Regions from separate parts of the Microvirgula aerodenitrificans DSM 15089 genome, predicted to be linked through region 3. Evidence: riboswitches for the same ligand, from Rfam matches in the RefSeq annotation. Region 3 holds a riboswitch; each other region holds the start of a gene.
What was found. Region 3 has a riboswitch for cobalamin ahead of Q352_RS20815 (TonB-dependent receptor domain-containing protein). Riboswitches for the same ligand answer to the same signal wherever they lie in the genome.
Positions count from the first base shown of each region.

Region 1: it holds a riboswitch for cobalamin, as region 3 does, so the genes downstream of both, Q352_RS0106255 ((2Fe-2S) ferredoxin domain-containing protein) here and Q352_RS20815 (TonB-dependent receptor domain-containing protein) in region 3, are expected to answer to the same signal.
Region 2: it holds a riboswitch for cobalamin, as region 3 does, so the genes downstream of both, Q352_RS0113035 (energy-coupling factor ABC transporter permease) here and Q352_RS20815 (TonB-dependent receptor domain-containing protein) in region 3, are expected to answer to the same signal.

Region 1 covers NZ_JHVK01000004.1:166,467-170,501, forward strand. Annotated here, with positions in the region: gene Q352_RS0106250 (cobaltochelatase subunit CobN) at 1-1,407, opposite strand, end outside; gene Q352_RS0106255 ((2Fe-2S) ferredoxin domain-containing protein) at 1,404-1,733, opposite strand; cobalamin riboswitch at 1,902-2,079, opposite strand; gene Q352_RS0106260 (cobyric acid synthase) at 2,205-3,650, shown strand; gene Q352_RS0106265 (sulfate/molybdate ABC transporter ATP-binding protein) at 3,691-4,035, opposite strand, start outside.
Region 2 covers NZ_JHVK01000015.1:70,256-74,290, forward strand. Annotated here, with positions in the region: gene Q352_RS0113015 (SDR family NAD(P)-dependent oxidoreductase) at 1-69, opposite strand, end outside; gene Q352_RS0113020 (LysR family transcriptional regulator) at 147-1,064, opposite strand; gene Q352_RS0113025 (NAD(P)H-dependent oxidoreductase) at 1,203-1,784, shown strand; gene Q352_RS21050 (MerR family transcriptional regulator) at 1,823-2,245, shown strand; cobalamin riboswitch at 2,244-2,442, shown strand; gene Q352_RS0113035 (energy-coupling factor ABC transporter permease) at 2,483-3,136, shown strand; gene mgtA (magnesium-translocating P-type ATPase) at 3,203-4,035, opposite strand, start outside.
Region 3 covers NZ_JHVK01000012.1:111,322-115,356, reverse strand. Annotated here, with positions in the region: gene Q352_RS20820 (histidine phosphatase family protein) at 1-540, opposite strand, end outside; gene cobT (nicotinate-nucleotide--dimethylbenzimidazole phosphoribosyltransferase) at 537-1,565, opposite strand; cobalamin riboswitch at 1,720-1,909, shown strand; gene Q352_RS20815 (TonB-dependent receptor domain-containing protein) at 2,041-3,900, shown strand; gene cobU (bifunctional adenosylcobinamide kinase/adenosylcobinamide-phosphate guanylyltransferase) at 3,935-4,035, shown strand, end outside.

The DNA of each region.
Region 1 (4,035 bases), on a different contig from region 3:
CCGCTCGCGCAGTGCGTCCGGCAGCTCGGCAAACCACTCGGCGTAACGCGCCGCCGGTACGGCCGCCACGGCCCGCCGCAGCTGGTCGTCGCTGAGATAGGCCTCGTCATAGGCGCCGCGGTCGATCAGTTCGTGGATCAGGGCATCGCTGCTGTCCGGCAGCCCGTCGATGCGATAGCCGCGCGCCTGCATCGCATGCAGCATGGCAAACAGCGAGGCCGGCGAGTCGAGGCCGACGGCATTGCCGATCTGCGACGCCTTGCTGTTAGAGTTGGTAAAGATGAAAGCGATGCGCTTGTCGGCGGCTGGCACCCGACGCAGCCGTACCAGCCGTGCGGTGATGCCGGCCACGCGCCGCACCCGGTCGGGCAGCGGCGCATAGTCGGTCTGTTCGGCCGGCGCACCGTCGCTGGCATGCTTGAACGACATCGGCACGCTGACGATGCGGCCATCGAACTCCGGCAGTGCGACGTTCATCGCCGTGTCGAGCGGATTCAGCCCGCGTTCCGACTGCTCCCATTGCGCCCGGGTCATGCTGCTGGTGATTGCCTGCACCACCGGGACGTCGAGGCGCTCGAAAGCGGCCACCGACCAGCCGGTCGGCGTCGGCCCGTCGGCGTTCACGTCGCCCATGGCGAACGAGGTGGTGTTGATCAGCGCATCGATGCGGCTCGTGCCGTCCGCCCCGACAAAAAACTGCATGGCGGCCGGCATGCCGTTACCGTCCAGCGTGCGCAGCGAGGCGGTATAGACCGGCAGCGCATTCAGCTGCTGCGCGGCCAGGGCGTCGACCAGGCTGTCGATAAAGCGGGTGTTGCCGCTGACCCAGTGCGCGCGATAGAAGGTGATGCCGACCGTCGGCCAGTCCGGCCGGCGGATCGCCAGCCAGTCGTCGAGCGAGCAGTCGGCCGACAGTTCCGGATGGTGGATGCCGTGCTCGGGCAGCGGCGTCGGTGGCAGGTAGCCGAAGCCGGTCATCAGCAGGTAGTCGGCAAGGAAACGCAGCAGCTGCGCCATATTGCCGGTGCCACCGGCCTGCAGGTAGGCGGTCACTTCATGCTGCAGGGACGGCGGGACGGTCGACTGTGCTGCCAGATCCGGGTCCGGCTCGCCGGTGCCGCTGACCACGATCAGGGCGCGTCCGTGGGCGCGGGCGTCCTTCCACAGGGTGTCGAAACCGGGAATGGCACTGGTGCGGCCCAGCACGCGGACAATGACGACGCGCGCCGTCGCCACCGGACCGGCCAGCACGGCGGCCATGCCGTCCGGGCAGACGATGGTCTGCAGGTTGACGCCGGAGACTGGCACGAAACCGTCCGGCAGTTCGGCACGCACGCGCTGCAGCGCGGTCAGGTCGGTGCCGGCGTGGGTCAACAGCACGATGCCGCGGGAAACGGGAGTGTTCACTGGCCCGCCTCCTGCCCGACATCGCCGGTTCCGAGCCGGTGGAACACCAGCGCGTCGACCGGGCGACCGTTGACCAGATGTTCGTCGACGATGCGTTCGACGGCGGCGGCATCGACCTGGCGATACCAGACGCCGTCCGGATAGACGACGGCGATCGGGCCTTCCCTGCACACGGCAAAGCAGTGCGAACGGGTACGCTTGACACACAGCCCGTCGCGCGCGTCGATCGCCTGCCCGAGCACCTTGAACATCGCCTCGGCCTCGACGCCGTTGCCGGTGCAGCGCGGGCCAGTGCACATCAGGACATGGCGGTCGTGGCGTCTCATGACGGCACCCTCGCGGCGGCAGGGCAGAACGACAATGGAAGGCGGAAGCGGCGCGGTGGCAGGGCCATGGAGGACGTCCTCGTGCAGGGGGCGTCGCCGCGAGCGAGGCGCCGCAGCCGGAACGGCTGCTGGCGGTTTCCCCCGGTGCACCCCGCCCGGTTTCAACTCACGTCGACTAAGGCGATGGCCGGTCTCCTGGCTCGTGCGTCATCACCCGCGCGGCCTTCCCGGAGTCATCCAGTGGCATCGTCAAGCGGGCTCGTCACTTACAGTTGCGGGGGCAGCCACGGTTTCTCACCGCATTCCCGTTTCACCCCGAAGGGCACCATCAGCAATAGCGCCGGATAATACGTGATTTCGGGGCACCGCGTTTGTGCCCGATCGGCCGTCCGCCACGCCCGGCGCAGGCGACACCCCTATAATGGCCGTCCTCATTCACCCGTCCCCGCCGCCATGCCAGCCAGAACCCTCATGATCCAGGGCACCACCTCCGATGCCGGCAAAAGCACCCTGGTCACCGGCCTGTGCCGCTTTCTCATACGGCGCGGCATCCGGGTCATGCCGTTCAAGCCGCAGAACATGGCGCTGAACAGCGCGGTCACCGTCGATGGCGGCGAAATCGGCCGCTCGCAGGCGGTGCAGGCGCTGGCCTGCGGCATCGAACCGCATACCGACATGAACCCGATCCTGCTGAAGCCGAACAGCAATACCGGCTCGCAGGTCATCGTCCTTGGCCATTCGATCGGCAATATGGACGCCGCCGCCTATCACCGCTTCAAGCCCAGGGCGCTGAGCGTGGTGCTCGAAGCCCACAGCCGGGTGGCGGCAAGCTGCGACTGCGTCCTGGTCGAAGGCGCCGGCAGCCCGGCGGAGATCAATCTGCGCGATGGCGATATCGCCAACATGGGCTTTGCCGAAGCGGTCGACTGCCCGGTGATCCTGGTGGCCGATATCGACCGGGGTGGCGTGTTCGCCCATCTGGTCGGCACGCTGGCGCTGCTGTCGGACAGCGAGCGCCGGCGCGTGGTCGGCCTGGTCATCAACCGTTTCCGCGGCGACATCGCCCTGCTGCAGCCGGGACTGGACTGGCTGGAGCGCGAAACCGGCAAGCCGGTGCTCGGCGTCCTGCCGTACCTGCAGGGACTGCATATCGAGGCCGAGGACAGCCTGAGCCAGGGCACGCAGGGCGTGGCGGCCAGCGGCGAGCGGATACTGCGCGTGATCGCGCCGGCCTTGCCCCGTCTCAGCAACCACACCGACTTCGACCCGCTGCGCCTGCATCCGCAGGTCGAATTCCAGCTGATCCCCGCCGGCCAGCCGATTCCGCCGGCCGACCTGATCGTGCTGCCGGGCAGCAAGAACGTCCGCGACGATCTCGGCTGGCTGCGCGCCAATGGCTGGGAGGCCGCCATCGACCGTCACCTGCGCTACGGCGGCAGGCTGATCGGCATCTGCGGCGGCTTCCAGATGCTGGGCCGCCAGCTGCACGACCCGCTCGGGCTGGAAAGTGCGGCCGGCAGCACGCCGGGACTCGGCCTGCTCGACATGGAAACGACACTGGATGCGCACAAGCAGCTCGAACGCCGGCAGGGATGGCTGGCCTCGGGCCATGCCGCCGTCACCGGCTACGAGATCCACATGGGCGTGTCGACCGGCCCGGCGCTGGACCGGCCGGCGATCCGGCTGGCCGACGGCAACGAGGGGGCGGTCTCGGCCGACGACCAGGTGCTGGGCAGCTATCTGCACGGCCTGTTCGACCATCCGGAAGCCTGCCTCGCCCTGCTGCACTGGGCCGGCCTGCCCGATGCGGTGCCCGTCGACTACCCTGCGCTCCGCGAGGCGCATATCGAACGGCTGGCAAACCTGATCGAGGAGAACCTGGACATCACCCGCATCGCCGACTGGCTGCCGGACTGAAGCGCGGACGCGCGAAGCGGGGCCTGCCCCCGGCGACAACTCAGATGTTCGCGCCTTCGTCGACGAATACCGCCACTTTTTTCGGCCGGACGAACACCTGGTCACCAAGCATCAGGCCAAGGGCGCGGTAATCGTCGCGGTTCAGCGCCACGTCGATAACCTGCCCGCTCAGGCTGTTCAGCTCGACCCGCACCACCGGGCCAACTGCATGGATGTGCTCGACGGTGCCGCTGGCCAGCGCGCGGTCTTCGTCGCGGCTGACTTCAAGATCGTGCGGCCGCACGTAGATGGTCGCATCGCCATCGCGGGTCGCGTCTTCCAGCTTGTGCTGGTAGTCGCCGATCGCCACGCGTCCGGCTTCGACCCGGCCGTGGAACAGGTTCAC
Region 2 (4,035 bases), on a different contig from region 3:
CAGCTTGACGGTCGCATGGCCAATGCCGCGGCTGGCGCCGGTCAGCAGCATGTATCGCGTTTCGGGCATGACAGCCTCCTGTCTGGTCAACCATGCCGGGCAGCTTCTCATCCTCCTGCCCGCGCCCGCAAGCGTGGCAATGCCGTTCAGCCGGCCGGAAACGGCCAGTCGGCATCGAAGGCGGTGAAGCGCGCCTGCAGGTACTCGATCAACTGGCGCTGGCGATGGACCGGATAGCGGTTCTGCAGGAACACCAGCTGCAACGGCACGGTTTCCCGGCTCCAGTCCGGCAGCAGCAGGCGCAGGCGCCCGGCGGTCACATCCGCGGCCACGTCATGCCAGCTCTTGAACGCGATGCCGTGCCCGGCCAGTGCCCAGTCGCGGATCAGCGCACCGTCGTCGCTGCTGCGCCGGCCTTCGGCATGAATTTCGCGGACCTCGTCCCCGGCACAGAAACGCCACGGGCCACGCAGCTGGCCATCGTGCAACAGCGGCAGCAGCGCATGGCGGTGCAGATCGTCCGGGGTCTGCGGCGTGCCATGACGATCGAGATAGGCCGGTGCGGCGACCGCGACCCGGCGGGTCAGCGCCAGCTGACGCCGGACCAGCGGCGAATCATCGAGCTGGCCGTAACGCAGCGCCAGGTCGATATTGCTGCGCACCAGATCGGTCAGCGCATCGCCGACGCTCAGTGTCAGGGTAATGCCCGGATGTTGCTCCAGAAACGGGTCCAGCCACGGTCGCAGCAGGTGGCGGCCGAGATCGGACGGCAGCGCCAGCCGGATCGGCCCGGCAAGCTGCTGGCGTTGCGCCGCCAGCGCTGCCTCGCCATCGGCCAGTGCCGCCAGTGCGGCCCGGGCCGATGGCAGAAAGATCCGACCTTCCTCGGTCAAGCGCATGCGCCGGGTCGAGCGGGCGAACAGCCGTACGCCAAGCCGTTTCTCCAGCCGCAGAACGGCCGCGCTGGCAGCGGCGGCGGTGCAGCCCAGCTCGCGCGCCGCCGCGGACAGGTTTTCCAGCTCGGCGGTGCGGATGAACAGCCGCAGGTCGTTGATCGCATACATGTCAAAAATTTTTTGATAAATGAACGACAATTATCAATTCTAGCAGTCATGGCCAGGCCCGGAATGGAAAGCCCTTGACCCTGTCCCACGGGGCAGGGTTCACACTGCATGCTTTCGGACAGACAAGAGTGGGGCGGAATGAGCGGCAAACGCGTTCTGGTGATTCTCGGCCATCCGGCCAGTGACAGCTTCAACGCTGCGCTGGCCGATGCCCATGCCGAGGCTGCACGGCAGGCCGGGCACGAGGTCAGGGTGCTGCGGCTGGGCCAACTGGTGTTCGATCCGGTTCTGCATGATGGCTACCGCCGGGTCCAGCCGCTGGAACCCGGGTTGCAGGCGGCGACCGAGGCGATCCACTGGGCCGAGCACCTGACCTTTGTCTTTCCGGTCTGGTGGGGCGGGGTGCCGGCGCTGCTGAAGGGGTTTCTGGACCGGGTGTTCCTGCCCGGTTTTGCCTTTCGCTACCGGCCCGGCAAGGCGTTTCCCGCCCGGCTGCTGAGCGGCCGTTCGGCACTGCTGCTGGCGACGATGGATACGCCGCCGTGGTATTTCCGCTGGGTCTACCGCGACCCGGCGATCCGGCAGATGAAGGACACTACGCTGCGCTTCTGCGGCATCCGGCCAGTGCGGGTAGAGCGGCTGGGGCCGGTCCTCGGCGCTACGCCCGCCCGCCTTGAGGCCTGGCTGGAACGGGCCCGCCTGCTTGCCAGACGACTCTGAACGCGTTATCCAGTCAGCGGTCATGCGCGGGAGGAACCATGTATATCGGGGAACTGGCGAAACGGAGCGGTGCCTCGGCGCGCGCCATCCGGCTGTACGAATCGCTGGGCCTGCTGGGGCAGGTGCAGCGCCAGGGCAGTTACCGCGTCTATCGTGACGAGAGCGTGGCGCTGGTGCAGATGATCCGCCAGGCGCTGGCCCTCGGCTTGCGGCTGGCCGAACTGGCGCCGGTACTGAACGGGGATGGCGAGCCGGACTGGGACCGGCTGGCGGCGCTGCTGGCGCAGAAACGCGCCAGCCTGCGGCAGGAGATCGCGAGACTCGAAAGGCTCGACCAGGAGCTGATACATATCGAGGCGGAGATCCGTGCCTGCACCGATCTGCAGCAGCGCAGCCCGGCCTGTGAGCCTGTCCGTTCCCGTCATCAGCAGAAAGATGCATCTGTTCTGGAAACCCCTTAAGCTATGCGCGCTTAGTGGTTCCGCCGAAGTGGGCGGAGGAAACAGGGAAGTCGGCAAGCCTTCGGGCGGATACCGCGCTGCCCCCGCAACTGTGAGCGGTGAGTCTCGTGCATGAAGTCACTGGCCTGAAAGGCCGGGAAGGCGCACCGGGATGTCGACCCGCGAGCCAGGAGACCTGCCACGAGACATGCCGATCCCCGGCGTATTCCTCACCCGCATCTCCTCGGAGGGAGAACGATGCATATCGAACCCGGCATTCTCAATGCCGCCAAAGTGCTGTACGCCAACGTCGCCGCCGTCGGCGCGCTGGCCGCCTTTTCACCCAGACTGTTCACCCGGCCCGACAACCTGGTCAAGACGCTGCTGGCTGCCGTGTTCTTCTCGGTCTTCATGGAAATCTTCCACCTGCCGGTCGGCGCGTCGGAACTCCATTTCGTCGGCGCATCGGCGGTGTACTTCATCTTTGGCTTTATCCCCACCCTGTTCGGCTTCGCCATTGGCCTGCTGCTGCAGGGACTGCTGTTCGAGCCGCAGGATCTGGTCCATCTCGGCGTCAACTCGCTGTCGCTGATGCTGCCGCTGGTGGCTGCACACGGTCTGCTGGGCCGCCACTTCTTCGCCGAGGACGAACGCCGCCGCATCCGCTGGGCTGAAGTGGTCAAGTTCGACGCGTTGTACTACAGCGGCGTGGTCGCCATGGTCGGCTTCTGGCTGGCCTTCGGCGAAGAACCGACCCCGCTGTACAACTGGGCGCTGTTCGCCGTGTCCTACCTGCCGCTGGTGCTGTGCGAACCACTGTTCACCTGCCTGGTGGTGCGCACGCTGAAGCCGCACGCCGACAAGCTGCTGATCAGCCGCTTCACCTGCGTGAAGACGCTGGCCGTGGCATAGGCACGGGTCTGCAAAAAATGGCGCGAGTGCAACACTCGCGCCATTTTTCATTGCAGCGAAACCCGCTTACTGCCAGCCGTAGCGGCGGGCATAGAATCCCTTCATGGCCTGGGTCAGCGCCATATAGGCCAGCAGGGTGGCGATCAGCCACGGGAAGTAGCTCAGCGGCAGCGCCTGCAGCTTGAAGTAGCCGGCCAGCGGCCCCATCGGCAGGAAAATGCCGATGCTGATGATCACCGCCGTCATCGCCAGCAGCGGCCAGGCGGCACGGCTCTGGATGAATGGCAGCTTGCGGGTGCGGATCATGTGCACGATCAGTGTCTGCGACAGCAGCCCTTCGACAAACCAGCCGGACTGGAACAGCGTCTGCTGCGCCGCCGTGTTCGCGCCGAACACGAACCACATCAGCGCATAGGTGCTGATGTCGAATACCGAGCTGATCGGGCCGAAGAACAGCATGAAGCGTCCCAGTTCGTCCGGGTTCCACTTCTGCGGCTGGCGCAGCGCGTCTTCATCGACGTTGTCGAACGGGATGGCAACCTGCGACACGTCGTACAACAGGTTCTGCACCAGCAGATGCAGCGGCAGCATCGGCAGAAACGGGATGAACGCGCTGGCCACCAGCACCGAGAACACATTGCCGAAGTTCGAACTGGCAGTCATCTTGATGTACTTCAGCATGTTGGCGAAGGTCTTGCGCCCCTCGATCACGCCCTGGTCGAGCACCATCAGGCTCTTTTCCAGCAGGATGATGTCGGCTGCCTCCCTGGCGATGTCGACTGCCGAGTCAACCGAAATGCCGATGTCGGCCGCACGCAGCGCCGGGGCATCATTGATGCCGTCGCCCATGAAGCCGACCACATGGCCATTGCCGCGCAGCGCGCGCACCAGCCGTTCCT
Region 3 (4,035 bases):
GGCCAGCGACAGCTGCACGTAACCGCCACGCGAGACGAACAGCCGTCGCGCGCTGGGCAGCGACAGTTCGAGCCGCGCGGCCAGCACGGCGGCGATCACGCCGCCGTGGGTAATCAGGACGGCGTGGCCGTCGCCGAGGCGCTCGACCCAGCTATCGAATGCGCTGATGACCCGGGTGCGGAAGCCGGCCAGCGTTTCGCCACCATCCGGCAGCAAGCGGCCGTTGCTGTACTCGGCCTGCCAGTCGGCCGGCAGGCCGTCCAGCGGGGCGCCGTCCCAGACGCCGAAATCGGTTTCGGCAAAACCGGCATCGACGTGCAGCGCCAGACCGGCATCGGCGGCGAAGTCTTCTGCCGATGCCAGACAGCGCTGCAGCGGCGAACAGGCGATCGCCGTGACCGGTGCCATGGCCGTCAGCGCCGGCCAGCCCCGGCGCATGGTGTCGCGTCCGGCCCCGGTCAGCGGCGGGTTGCTGCGCCGGCCGACCAGCAGGCCGGCGGCGTCGATCTCGCCGTGCCGCCACAAGGTAATGCGCTTCATTCGTGGTCCCGGTCGCTGACGCCGGCTTCGGCAAAGGTGGCCATGTCGGCATGCAGCCGGATCGCCATCTGCAGCATCGGCACGGTCAGCGCCGCGCCGGATCCCTCGCCGAGGCGCAGCCCGAAGTCGTACAGCGGCTCCAGCCCCATCGCGGTCAGTGCCAGCTCATGACCCAGTTCCCGGGAACGGTGCGAGGCCAGCAGCCAGTCGCGGGTGTCGATATCGATGCCGCAGGCGACCAGGGCCGCGGCTGCGGTGATGAAGCCGTCAACCAGTGCCGGTACACCGGCGCTGGCGGCTTCGAGGTAGTAACCGGCAATGGCGGCGATTTCCAGCCCGCCGACCTCGGCCAGCCAGCCGGCCGCCGTGTCGGTAGTCCGGGCGCGCAGCAGCGCCTTTTCGACCGCTCCCCGCTTGCGGGCCATGCCCTGGTCGTCCACACCGGTACCGCGCCCGACCACATCGACCGGGCGGGCGCCGCTCAGTGCGCAGATCAGCGCGGCCGACGGGGTGGTGTTGCCGATGCCCATCTCACCGGCGATCAGCAGCGTTGCACCGGCGGCAATGGCGCGGCGGGCGGCGGCGCGGCCGGCTTCGATCGCCTGTTCGCATTCCTGTTCCTGCATGGCCGGTTCGTCGCACAGATTGCGCGAACCGTAGCGGACCTTGGCATGCACGATCGGCATGGCCGGATCGAAGTCTGCCGCCACACCGACATCGACCACTTCCAGTGTCGCGTCGATTTCCCGCGCCAGCACACTGATTGCCGCCCCGCCGCGAACGAAGTTCTTCACCATCTCGGCGGTGACTTCGACCGGATAAGCCGAGACGCCGCTGCGGGCGACGCCATGGTCGGCGGCAAAGACAGTGATGGCGGGGCGCAGGCGCGAGGGAATGGCGCGGCCCTGCCAGGCCGCGAACTGGCAGGCGAGGGTTTCCAGCTTGCCGAGGCTGCCGGCGGGTTTGGTCAGTCGCGCCTGGCGGGCGACGGCGGCATCGAAGGCGGACGCATCGGGATGGGGCATCAGGGGGTTCCGGAAGAGAGAAGGGAATCGTCCCGTCTTGCGGGGCGGCGAAAATCGAACGCGAGACCTTACCGCTGCGCCGGCAGCGCTTCAATCGGCATTACGGCGTAATTTGATCTTGCGGGCTGTCATGCCGGCATGCCGCCGCTATAATCCGGCTCCATCTTGCCAGGGTGTCCGCCGCCGTCAGGCGCGGATGAAACGGGAAGCCGGTGACAGGCCGGCGCTGCCCCCGCAACGGTATGGTTCGCATGCAAGCGGCTTCACGCGCCACTGCCCGACAGGGTGGGAAGGCGAGGCCGCGGGAACCCAGCCCGGAGACCGGCCCAGGCAATCTGCAGTGGAGTATCGCGGGGAGGCGGTATGACAGCGACAGCGCGACCGGCATCAGGCCGGGCCGCGCCGATTGTCCATTCTGAAAGGCCATGCGCCTGTCTTTCTCGCACTCCTGATCCGTTTCCAGGGAGTGTTTTTCGTGAAGTGCAATATCCGTAGCAAATGGTTTGTCGCCAGCCTGGCGTCGCTGGCAGTGGCGAATGCGTTCGCTGACGAACCCGCCACCACCACCGGCGAAATCGTGGTGACCGCCAACCGCTCCGCCACCGACAGCCGTGAACAGACCCGTGACGTGACCGTGATCGGCCAGCAGGAAATCGCCCGTGCCGGCGGCCTGAACCTGCCGCAGCTGCTCGCGCGCCAGTCCGGCGTCGAGTATGCGAGCAACGGCGGCGATGGCCGCGCGAGCGCGCTGTATCTGCGCGGTACCAGTTCCAAGCAGTCGGTGGTGCTGATCGACGGCGTGCGCGTATCGTCGGCGACTTCGGGGCAGACCGCGCTGGAACAGATCCCGCTGGAACTGATCGACCATATCGAAATCGTGCGCGGCCCGGTATCCGGGCTGTACGGCGCTGATGCGATCGGCGGCGTGGTGCAGATTTTCACCAAACAGGGCAAGGGCGCACCGAAGCCGTACCTGAGCGCCGGCGTCGGCAATGACGGCACCTGGCGCGTCGGCGGCGGCATCGGCGGCGTGGTCGGCGATACCTCGTTCTCGCTGAACGTGGCCGGTCGCGGGACCGATGGCGGCTTCTCCGCCACCAATGCGCAGAACACGTTCAGCTACAACCCGGACGATGACGGCTACCGCAACCTCAGCTACAGCGCCAATGTGTCGCACCAGATCGTCGACGGCCATGAAATCGGCATCAAGCTGTTCCAGTCCTTCGGCAAGGCCGACTTTGACAACGGCACGCCGCTGGCCGACGACTACAACAAGCAGCGCGTCCAGAGCAACAGCGTGTACCTGAAAGACCGCTTCAGCGATGTATGGACCAGCACGCTGACCGTGACCAACGGTGTCGATCGCTACGAGACCTACAGCGGGGTGAATCTCGATCGCTCCGGTCTGTACAAGACCACCCAGGATACCTACACCTGGCAGAACGACCTGGACCTCGGCGTGGCCGGCCGGGTGGTGCTGGGTGCCGAGTACCTGAACCAGAAGGTCGACAGCACGCAGGCCTATACCCGGAACGAACGCAACAACAAGGCGGTGTTCGCCGGCTGGAGCGGCAATTTCGGCGACCACCTGCTGAATGCGTCGCTGCGTCATGACGACAACTCGCAGTTCGGTGAAAAGACCACCGGCTCGCTCGGCTATGGCTACCGGCTGACCGACAGCATCAAGCTGACCGCGAACTACGGGACCGCTTTCCGCGTGCCGACCTTCAACGATCTGTACTGGCCGCTGGCCTATGGTTTCCAGGGCAACCCGAACCTGAAGCCGGAGTCGGCCCGCAACGGGGAAGTCGGTGCCGAGTACAACGGGGCATACGGCATGCTGCGGCTGACGGCGTTCGAGAACCGCATCGACGACATGATCAATGGCTATGTGTGCAGCGGCAGCGGTCCGTGCACGGCGGAGAACGTCGACAAGGCCCGCATCCGCGGTCTGGCGCTGGCAGGCAGCACCACCCTGCTGGGTACCCGCATCGCCGCCAACGTCAACTGGCAGGACGGTGAGGATCGCAGCAATGGCAACCAGCTGTCGCAGCGCGCCAGGGTGTTCGGCAGCGTCGACGTCAGCCGCGACATCGGTCCGGTCACGCTGGGCAGTGCCCTGACCGCCGCCGGCTCGCGCTACAGCGATCCGGCCAACAAGCAGCCGCTGGCCGGTTATGGTCTGGTCGACCTGTATGCCGACTACCGGCTGACCCCGACCACCACGCTGTACGCGCGGGTCAACAATGTGTTCGACCGCGACTACACGCTGATCCGGAGTTTCAACCAGCCGGGCCGCGAGTGGCTGGTCGGCGTGAACTGGCAACCGAAGTAAGACCGTGCGTCCGGCATCCCCGGCAGGAGGTTCCATGCTGCATCTGATCACCGGCGGCGCCCGTTCGGGCAAAAGCCGCCATGCCGAGAAACTGGCGCTGGCCCACGTCGGCCCGGTGCATTACCTGGCGACCGC